3 regions of the Sporomusa sphaeroides DSM 2875 genome follow, and region 1 is predicted to be linked to each of the others. Evidence: predicted binding sites of a transcription regulator. Region 1 holds the regulator's gene; each other region holds the start of a gene.
What was found. Region 1 encodes HrcA, which represses chaperone genes, less so after heat shock. Its sites were predicted from a motif close to TGTTAGCACTCNNNNNNNNNGAGTGCTAACA; they were not measured.

Region 1 (3,287 bases):
ATGTATAATGCAATGTCTGAGTTTTTACCAAGTCAAGGGTTGGCCCGTTATGAAATTTCAAACTTTGCCCGTCCGGGATTCGAGTGCCGGCACAATTTGAAATATTGGCATTATCAGCCTTATTTAGGGCTTGGAGCTGCTGCCCATTCTTTTTTAAACAGGCAGCGAACAGGTACGGTAACGGGAATTAAGGAATATATAAGTAGAGTAACAACAGGCAGGTCTCCGGTCGTCATGGAGGAAACATTGACCTTGGGCGAGTCTATGGCCGAATATATTTTCTTAGCATTGCGTACTACCGGCGGGATGAGGTTAAGTCATTTTACCCGGTATTTTGGTGTAGATTTTTTTGACCTGTTTGGCAATGTTTTTGCGAGGCTTCAACGACAAGGCTTGCTGAAGGCAGATGATGAACGGATTTGGCTAACCGATACGGGGATGAAGTTTGGCAATATAGTATTTAGAAGTTTTTTACCCGATTAGCTCATAGAAGTAGTGTACTATCTTGACATTACACCCAAGGAGTGGTATTTTTTTAGTAGGTGTTAGCACTCGCGTGATATGAGTGCTAACAACAAGGAGGTGGAGTCGATGTTAGATGAAAGGAAGCGCCAAATCCTGCACGCCATTATTGATGACTACATATCCACCGCAGAACCGGTTGGCTCGCGGACGATTGCCCGTAAATATAATTTGGGGGTCAGTCCGGCCACAATCCGTAATGAAATGGCCGATTTGGAGCTGTTAGGTTATATTGAACAACCGCATACCTCGGCAGGCAGAATACCCTCAGTCAAAGGTTACCGTTTTTATGTTGACTGTTTGTTGGCACCACCCCAGATCTCTGACAAAGATATTCAGCTCATCGACAACTGGTATCAGACAAAAGCCCGGCGGATAGACGAAGTATTTCAGGAGACAGTTAAGGTCCTTTCCCGCGTGACCAGCAATGTTTCTATGGTCCTGGCACCACAAGTGTCACAATGTACATTCAAATACCTTCAGTTCTTACCGCTGGATGAGTGCCGGTCTATTGTTGTTATTATCACCGATACCGGGTTGTTAGAAAATAAAATAATTGAAATTCCTGAAGGCCTGAACCATGAAGACTTGACCCGTGTGGCAACTGCCATCAATTCCCGGCTGGGAGGCTTGGCGATCGAACTGATTACTACACCGGTGCTAAAAGATATTCAAAACGATATTTTGCCTGACCCGCAGTTGTATGAAAGGGCCGTTACCCTGCTTAAGCATGTACTTACTGTTGATAAGAAGGAAAAAGTGTATCTTGGCGGCACGACGCAGATGTTAAATCAGCCGGAATTCAGGGATGTTGATAAGGTTAAGGGTCTCTTAACCATGCTGGAGGAAGACCGTTTGCTATGTGATATTCTCCATATGGCCAACAGTGATGGTGTGGTTGTTACGATTGGTCAGGAAAATAAATATACAGGCATTCATGACTGCAGTGTTGTTCAAGCCACGTACCGCATAGACGGGCAAGTGGTAGGAACGGTTGCCGTGCTTGGTCCCACCCGGATGGAATATGGTAAAACTATGTCTGTACTTAAATTTATGCAACGCCATTTAGGTGAAATTTTGAAAAAGTATAAAATGCTATAGGTGGGAGGAAATCCATGAATTTAAAGCAAGCCGGCAGTGGCGCTGATGTGGATGAACGATTAGCCGCTCTGTTAACTAACGCCAATGCTGTACGGGCAATTACTGCAGCCGTTGAAGGTACAATCGGCCCTAAAGGGCTTGATACTATGCTGGTTGACCGTTTTGGTGAAGTTATTATTACCAATGATGGTGTCACAATTTTAGATAAGATGGATGTTAATCATCCGGCGGCAAAAATGCTTATTAATACCGCTAAGGCCCAACAGGCCGAAGTAGGAGACGGCACTACTACCGCTACCATCATGGCTGGCAGTCTGGTATCTGAAGGGGTAAACCAGGTTATGCGCGGTGTACCTGTCGCCAGAGTCATTGAAGGCATCAGGTATGGTGTCGCCAAAGTCCTGGAAAACGTAAAGGACCGTACCCGTACGATTACTGAAGTAAATGATCCCATACTCCGGAGTATTGCCATGATCGCCGGACGGGAACATGAAGATATTGCCGACCTGGTGGTAGCAGCCGCTAAACTGATAGGTGTGGAAAAGCTAAACGAATCTAACTTTAAGCTGGCCGAAATTATTACGGCGGAAGCGGGCGCTGACAATGAAGTCTTTCTGGGTGTTATTGTTGATCAGGAACGTATGACCCAGGAAATGCCGGAAGAAATATTGAATGCAAAATTACTGCTTATTGATGATGCACTTGAACCGGAAGAGATTGAAGACGAGGCGTTAAGTACAGAAGCCGGTTTTAAAAGGTATATCGATCTGCAGGATGAATTTAAATCCAATGTGCAAAAGATTGTTGGTCTTGGTGTGAACATTGTTATGGTTGACCGGGGGGTACACAGCGCTGCCGAGGAAATTCTCACAGATGCCAATATTATGGTTATTCAGAGGGTATCTTCCAAAGATCTGCGCCGGGTAGCCGATCACACCGGAGCGCGGATGATAAAACGCACCGGCTTGAAAAAAGAACAGACCGATATTGAAAAATATTTGGGTGCTGCACAAAAGGTATACCAGGATGAAAAGCTGGAACAAGTGCGGGTTATTGGCGGCAGCGGCAAGCCAATGGCCACGATTTTGGTAGGTGCAGCCACCGAAGAGGTAGTAGGGGAACGCGAACGTATTGCTAAAGATGCCGCTTCCAGTGTGCAGGCCGCAGTAAAGGGCGGTTACGTACCGGGCGGTGGTTCCATTGAAATTGCAATGGCACGGGAAGTCAGCAAATATCGTGAAAACCTTAAAGGTATGGCTGCCTATGGCCTGGATTGCGTAGCTAATGCTCTGAAGCAGCCTTTGTCGCAAATCGTGGAAAATGCAGGCTTTAATCCTCTGGAAAAAGTAGAGGATGTCGTTGCTGCGCAAACGGCTCAAAACCGCGATTCTTTAGGTGTGGATTGTGATAGCGGTGAAGTGGTTGATATGCTGGAGCGGGGTGTTATTGATCCGGTTCCGGTAAAACTTCATGCCATAAAAGCTGCAGGAGAAGTGGCTGTGGCTATTTTGCGGATTGATACCATTATAAAGAAAAAAGAAGAGGGGGCTAATGCCCAGAAGGCAGGCGGTGCTGACAGCGGTATGCCTGACTTCTAAATAACCGGAGGTGGAGTTCGTGGCAGAAAAAAAACAAGAGCGATTACAAACTGAATCAGTTCAAGA
Region 2 (3,287 bases), 2.5 Mb from region 1:
GCCGGCTTTTTTGACATTTTCGACGATAACTGATCCTTCGAGGCCGGCATTGTTGGCGATTTGCCGCAGCGGTTCTTCGACGGCGCGTTTTACGATAGCTACGCCGGTTGCTTCGTCGCCGGCAGCAATGATCTTGTCGAGAACAGGAAGTACATCAATGAAGGCCGTGCCGCCGCCAGGGATAATACCTTCCTCAACCGCAGCTCGGGTGGCATTAAGCGCATCTTCAATACGAAGTTTCTTTTCCTTCAGTTCTACTTCGGTGGCAGCACCGACGCGGATGACGGCGACTCCGCCAGCCAGCCTGGCCAAACGCTCTTGCAGTTTTTCCTTGTCGTAGTCGGAGGTAGTTTCGTCGATCTGGGCTTTGAGCTGGCCAACGCGGCCTTTTATGGTATCAGCAGAACCGGAGCCGTCAACAATTGTGGTTTCTTCCTTGGCGACGCGAACCAGGCGGGCCCGGCCAAGATCGCTTAGTTCAACACTGTCCAGCTTGCGGCCAAGATCTTCGGTGATTACATTACCACCGGTTAAAATAGCGATGTCTTCCAGCATAGCTTTGCGGCGGTCGCCAAAGCCGGGGGCTTTTACGGCAACGGCCCGGAAAGTGCCGCGAAGTTTATTGACTACAAGCGTAGCGAGTGCTTCGCCCTCAACATCTTCAGCAATAATTAACAGTTCTTTACCCTGTTTAACGACTTTTTCCAATATGGGCAGCAAATCGGCGATGGCCCCAATCTTACGGTCGGTGATCAGGATGTAAGGCTCGCTGAGTACAGCTTCCATTTTGTCGGTGTCAGTAATCATGTACGGCGATATGTAGCCTCGGTCAAATTGCATGCCCTCCACGACTTCAAGGTCGGTACCCATGGTCTTGGCTTCTTCTACAGTAATAACACCGTCTTTGCCTACTTTGTCCATAGCTTCGGCAATCAACTTGCCAATTTCTTCATCGGACGCTGAAATCGAAGCCACCTGGGCAATGGCATCCTTAGTCTCCACTTTTTTGGCGCCCTGTCTAATTTCATCTACCAGTGCGGTAACCGACCGCTCAATGCCTTTTTTAATGATCATCGGGTTGGCGCCGGCAGCTACATTGCGCATACCTTCGCGGACCATGGCTTGAGCCAGCAGCGTGGCGGTAGTGGTTCCGTCACCGGCCACATCGTTAGTTTTTGTGGCAACCACTTTAACGAGTTGGGCTCCCATATTTTCAAACGGATCTTCTAAGTCAATGTCCCGGGCAATGGTCACGCCATCATTGGTAATCGTCGGCGCGCCAAATTTTTTATCCAGCACGACATTGCGCCCTTTGGGGCCTAAAGTGACTTTTACCGCGTTCGCCAGCGCATTGACGCCCCTTTCCAGTGCCCGGCGTGCTTCTTCGTCAAAAATAATTTGTTTCGCCATGTTGCTTTACCCCCTTTATTTATTCAATAATTGCCAGGACATCCCGCTCGCTGAGAATGAGGTAGTCCTGTCCATCGATTTTGATTTCAGTGCCAGCGTATTTAGAGAACATAACCTTGTCGCCTGCTTTGACGTCGAGGGATACGCGCTGGCCGTTATCCAGAAGTCTGCCGTTGCCGACAGCCACAATTCTGCCTTCCTGGGGCTTTTCTTTAGCAGTATCGGGAAGGACAATACCGCTCTTGGTCTTTTCTTCTCGTTCCAAAGCTTGGATGACTACCCTGTCGCTTAATGGTTTGATCATGGGCAAAACCCCCTTTGTGTATTTTTTTTGTTAGCACTCTCAATCGTTGAGTGCTAACAAGTATAATTATAAAAATTTGTTACTGAAAATCAAGAGCGAAATTGGGCAAAAATAGGCATTTTAGCAAGGTTTTTTTGATTAATTTCATCATTTCTTCTTCTTACAGAATGTAGCTTGAAAAATTTCCCTATTACTTGGTTGTTTTGAAAATATGCTTTTATAGTGCGGTAGTGTGCGAACATGGCCGGCTAAGTAACGTGCATTTGGCAGTATAGCAAGAAACCCCAGACTTACGGCAAATAAGTCTAGGGTTTCTTGCTATGGCTTATGATAAACTGGTATAACGGATTTTTTTGTCATATAACTACCGGCCAGGGGCCGGGCTTACCAATATAGTATCCCTGGGAAAAATCTATATTACAATTCTGAACAGCGTCAAATACCGATTCCGAATGGACAAATTCGGCAATGGTTTTAATGCCCATGTCCTGAGCGAAGGTGACTATGCTTTTGACTATTGTCTGGGAATGGGAATCTTTATCAATATTTTTAATCAGGGAAGCATCAATTTTCAGATAGTCAAAATCCAGGGAGAGGACGTAGGCAAAGTTGGAGTAGCCTGAGCCAAAATCGTCGACAGCCAGTTTGCAGCCGGCGGCTTTTAGTGTTTGCAAAAACTGGACCGCCGCAGTGTGGCCTTCAAGACGATGGTTTTCCAGCACCTCAAAAACTACTCTGTCAGCTATATTATATTTTGCCAGCTGCTCTTGAATCAAGCTGGTGGTTGGGAGGTCTTCCATATCCTCAACATCAAGGTTTATCGAGATTTCGCCAGGCAGATCATGAAAGAGGGCAAAGGATTTTTCAATAATAGCCTTGGTAATAGCCGGATATTGTCTGGTGGTTTTGGCAATGTTGATAAATTGAAACGGCGAAATAATATTGCCGTGATTATCAATAAGGCGGGCCAGCACCTCATAATGCTGGTTATGCGGGTGTCGATGGTTATAGATCGGCTGAAAATAAGGCACGATACGATCATGTTTAATCGCATCCTGCAGTAAATTGGCCCATTTGATGTTATCCTGATAGCGGGCATCAATGCCTTCCGACTCTTTAAAGAACAGATAGGGTTTCCGGTGGCTGCGAGCTTCGCGTAAGGCGATATCTGCCTTTATGACCAGCTTTTCTGGATTGTCGCTTATCGTAAAGGCTATGCCCATGGTTACCCTAAGCTGCACTTCCTGCTGGTTGTTCGTGAACTTGTTGGAAGGTATGATTCCGGTAACTTGCTTGGCCAGCTGTTCAAAACTGTCTAAAACGTCCGGGAGGTTGGCCGCCCGCCGGGCATCCAGGAAGATGGCATATTCGTCGGCATGCACCCGGTAAAGCTGGTAGGCGGATGTAGGCAGTATATCTGCCAGCAGGTGCGCCAGGTGGACCAGAATAAAATCGCCTTTGGCATAACCATAAAAATTGTTTATTTGTTCAAAATCGTCGATATTGATGAGTGCCACTACCGGTACCTGGGATTTTTCCACATCCCGCAGCAGCCGCAAACGGTTAGGCAGTT
Region 3 (3,287 bases), 700 kb from region 1:
ACATGATCTTAGTACAGCGGGCTATTCCGATTTTTGTCGGCGGCCAGGTAGTACGCACCGTGTTTATTATTGCCGATGTAACCGATATCAGAAAGAAGGAAAAGGAACTACTGGTAAAATCGGCAGTCATCCAGGAAATACACCACCGCGTTAAGAACAATCTACAGACCATTGCCAGTCTGCTCAGACTGCAGGCCAGGCGTACCAAGACACCGGAAGTTAAAGCAGCACTTAGAGAAAGTGTAAACCGGATTCTGAGCATATCGGTTGTTCATGAATTTTTATCTCAGCAAGACAGGGAATACATTGATGTGGCTGAAGTTACCAAAAATATTTTGGATTTGGTTATACAAAATATGCTTGAGCCTAACTTTAATATCGAAACAGTACTTAACGGCCAAACCGTTATCTTGCCTTCTGAACAGGCCAGCAGCCTGGCACTGGTCATTAATGAGCTTATTCAAAATTCCATTGAACACGGTTTTGTCGGACGCAAAGAGGGACTTATCGGGGTGGATATTACGACAACACCCGAAAGTTATCAGATAGATATCTATGATGACGGTATTGGCCTCCCTAAGGATTTTACCCTGCAAAATACCAACAGCTTGGGTTTGCAGATTGTCAGAACCCTGATTGAAAATGACCTTGGGGGGAAATTCCGCCTGTTTTCCCGTGCCGGAACCCATGCTTTTATTACTATTCCCCGGCTGATGGAAGGCGTTAAAGAGGCGAAGGAGGAATAATATGGACGCTTTGCGGATTGTAATTGCTGATAATGAGTCGATTATAAGAATGGACCTGAAGGAGATACTGGAAGAAGCCGGACATACGGTGGTGGGCGAAGCCTCGGACGGGGAAAAAGCAGTTGAACTGGCCCGTAAACATCGTCCTGACCTTGTCATTATGGATATCAAGATGCCGGAAATGGACGGGATTACAGCAGCCAAAATTATTTCTACCGAGAAGCTGTCACCGGTTCTGCTGCTAACGGCTTTCAGTCAAAAAGAGATTGTGGAAAAAGCCAAGGACTCAGGGGTACTGGCGTACCTGGTTAAGCCGGTAAAAGAAGCTAATTTATTCCCTGCTATGGAAATCGCTCTTTCACGGTTTCAGGAGTTTGCTGAACTTGAGCGTGAACTGGAAGAAGTCAAAAACTCGCTGGAAACCCGGAAAGTGCTTGACCGGGCGAAAGGCGTTTTAATGGATGCCTACAGCTTAACCGAAAGTGAAGCCTACCGGCGCATTCAGCAATATAGCATGAGTAAACGGAAATCCATTCGGGAGGTGGCTGCCGCCATTGTCGAATCAGCCACCCGCAAAAGATAAATAGACGAATTTTGTGTCAGGACAGAGACTATTATGGTTTCTGGCCTGAAATTTTTTTGAAGGTTTAAAAAAAATTACGTATTTTTACCTAAATGCTCTTGATTTTTTGAAGCGAATTTTATATTATAAGTTATAGATTAGCACTCAACTCGAATGAGTGCTAACAAAAAACTGTTAAAATTAACACACAATAAAGGGAGGTCTTTACATGATTAAGCCATTAGGCGACAGAGTAGTGATTGAAGCTTTGGCAAAGGAGGAAGTTACCAAGAGTGGTATCGTTCTTCCGGACACAGTTAAGGAGAAGCCGCAGGAAGGCAAGATTGTGGCTGTTGGTTCAGGCAAAACTCTGGAAAATGGTCAAAAGGTTGCCTTAGAGGTTAAGGTTGGCGACAAGGTTATTTTCTCCAAATATGCCGGCAATGAACTTAAGGTTGAGGGTCAAGAGTACCTCATTATCAGTGAAAGAGACATCCTGGCTGTAATTGAATAATCAGCTAATTATTATAAAGTGAAAGGTAGGTAATACATAAATGGCTAAACAAATTTTATTTGACGAAGAAGCTCGTCGGGCGCTTGAGAGAGGCGTAAACGCTCTGGCTAATGCTGTTAAAGTTACTTTGGGGCCTAAAGGCCGCAATGTAGTGCTTGATAAGAAATTCGGTGCTCCGGCAATCACTAATGACGGTGTAACCATCGCCCGTGATATTGATCTGGAAGATCCGTTTGAAAATATGGGTGCGCAGCTTGTTAAAGAAGTTGCTACCAAAACCAATGATGTTGCCGGTGACGGTACTACCACAGCCACTTTGCTTGCCCAAGCAATGATTCGTGAAGGCATGAAGAACGTAGCTGCCGGTGCAAACCCCATGATTCTGAAAAAAGGTATTCAGCAAGCGGTAAACGTACTTGTTGGCGAAATCAAAAATTCCTCTAAGAAAATCGAAACCAAAGATGCTATCGCTCAAGTCGCTTCCATCTCGGCTGGTGACGAAGAGATTGGTTCATTGATTGCGGAAGCCATGGAAAAAGTCGGCAAAGATGGTGTTATCACCGTTGAAGAGTCCAAAACCATGGGTACTGACCTTGATGTGGTTGAAGGCATGCAATTTGACCGCGGTTACATTTCCCCGTACATGATTACCGACCCGGACAAAATGGAAGCCGTTCTTAACGATCCTTACATTCTGATTACCGACCGTAAAATCGGCGCTATTGCCGACCTGCTGCCGGTACTGGAGAAAGTAGTTCAGCAAGGCAAAGAACTCTTAATCATTGCTGAAGATGTGGAAGGCGAAGCTTTGGCTACCCTGGTGGTTAACAAACTCCGCGGCACCTTCCGTGCTGTAGCTGTTAAATCGCCTGGTTTTGGTGATCGCAGAAAGGCTATGCTGGAAGATATCGCCATTGTTACCGGTGGTGCTGTTATTACCGAAGAACTTGGCCGCAAACTTGACAGCGTAACTATGGAAGACCTTGGCCGTGCCCGTCAGGTTCGCGTATCCAAAGAGGAAACTACCATTGTTGACGGTAGTGGCCAGGCTGAAGAAATTAAAAAGCGTGTTAACCAAATCCGCGCTCAGATCGAAGAAACTACTTCTGATTTTGATAAAGAAAAGCTCCAGGAACGTCTGGCCAAATTGGCTGGCGGCGTAGCCGTTATCCAAGTGGGTGCTGCTACTGAAGTTGAGCTTAAAGAGAAAAAACTGCGTATCGAGGATGCCCTGAATGCTACTCGCGCCGCTGTTGAGGAAGGCATTGTTGCCGGCGGCGGCACTACCTTCATCAGCATTCAAGCCAGTCTGGAAAATCTGAAGCTTGTTGGCGACGAAAAGACTGGTGTAGAGATTGTAAAACGGGCCATTGAAGAACCGGTACGTCAAATCGCTAACAACGCAGGTCTTGAAGGTTCGGTTGTTGTTGCCAATGTTAAAAAAGCCGGTAAGGGTGTTGGCTTC

Region 2: a site for HrcA is predicted at 1,743-1,773, ahead of groES (co-chaperone GroES). Genes of this name have one in related genera too.
Region 3: a site for HrcA is predicted at 1,465-1,495, ahead of groES (co-chaperone GroES). Genes of this name have one in related genera too.

What each region holds. Positions count from the first base shown of each region.
Region 1 covers NZ_CP146991.1:2,078,349-2,081,635, forward strand. The annotation lists gene hemW (radical SAM family heme chaperone HemW) at 1-483, shown strand, start outside; gene hrcA (heat-inducible transcriptional repressor HrcA) at 592-1,623, shown strand; gene SPSPH_RS09565 (TCP-1/cpn60 chaperonin family protein) at 1,638-3,221, shown strand; gene grpE (nucleotide exchange factor GrpE) at 3,241-3,287, shown strand, end outside.
Region 2 covers NZ_CP146991.1:4,552,430-4,555,716, reverse strand. The annotation lists gene groL (chaperonin GroEL) at 1-1,410, opposite strand, end outside; gene groES (co-chaperone GroES) at 1,430-1,714, opposite strand; gene SPSPH_RS20950 (GGDEF domain-containing phosphodiesterase) at 2,071-3,287, opposite strand, start outside.
Region 3 covers NZ_CP146991.1:1,375,958-1,379,244, forward strand. The annotation lists gene SPSPH_RS06000 (sensor histidine kinase) at 1-746, shown strand, start outside; gene SPSPH_RS06005 (ANTAR domain-containing response regulator) at 748-1,329, shown strand; gene groES (co-chaperone GroES) at 1,538-1,822, shown strand; gene groL (chaperonin GroEL) at 1,863-3,287, shown strand, end outside.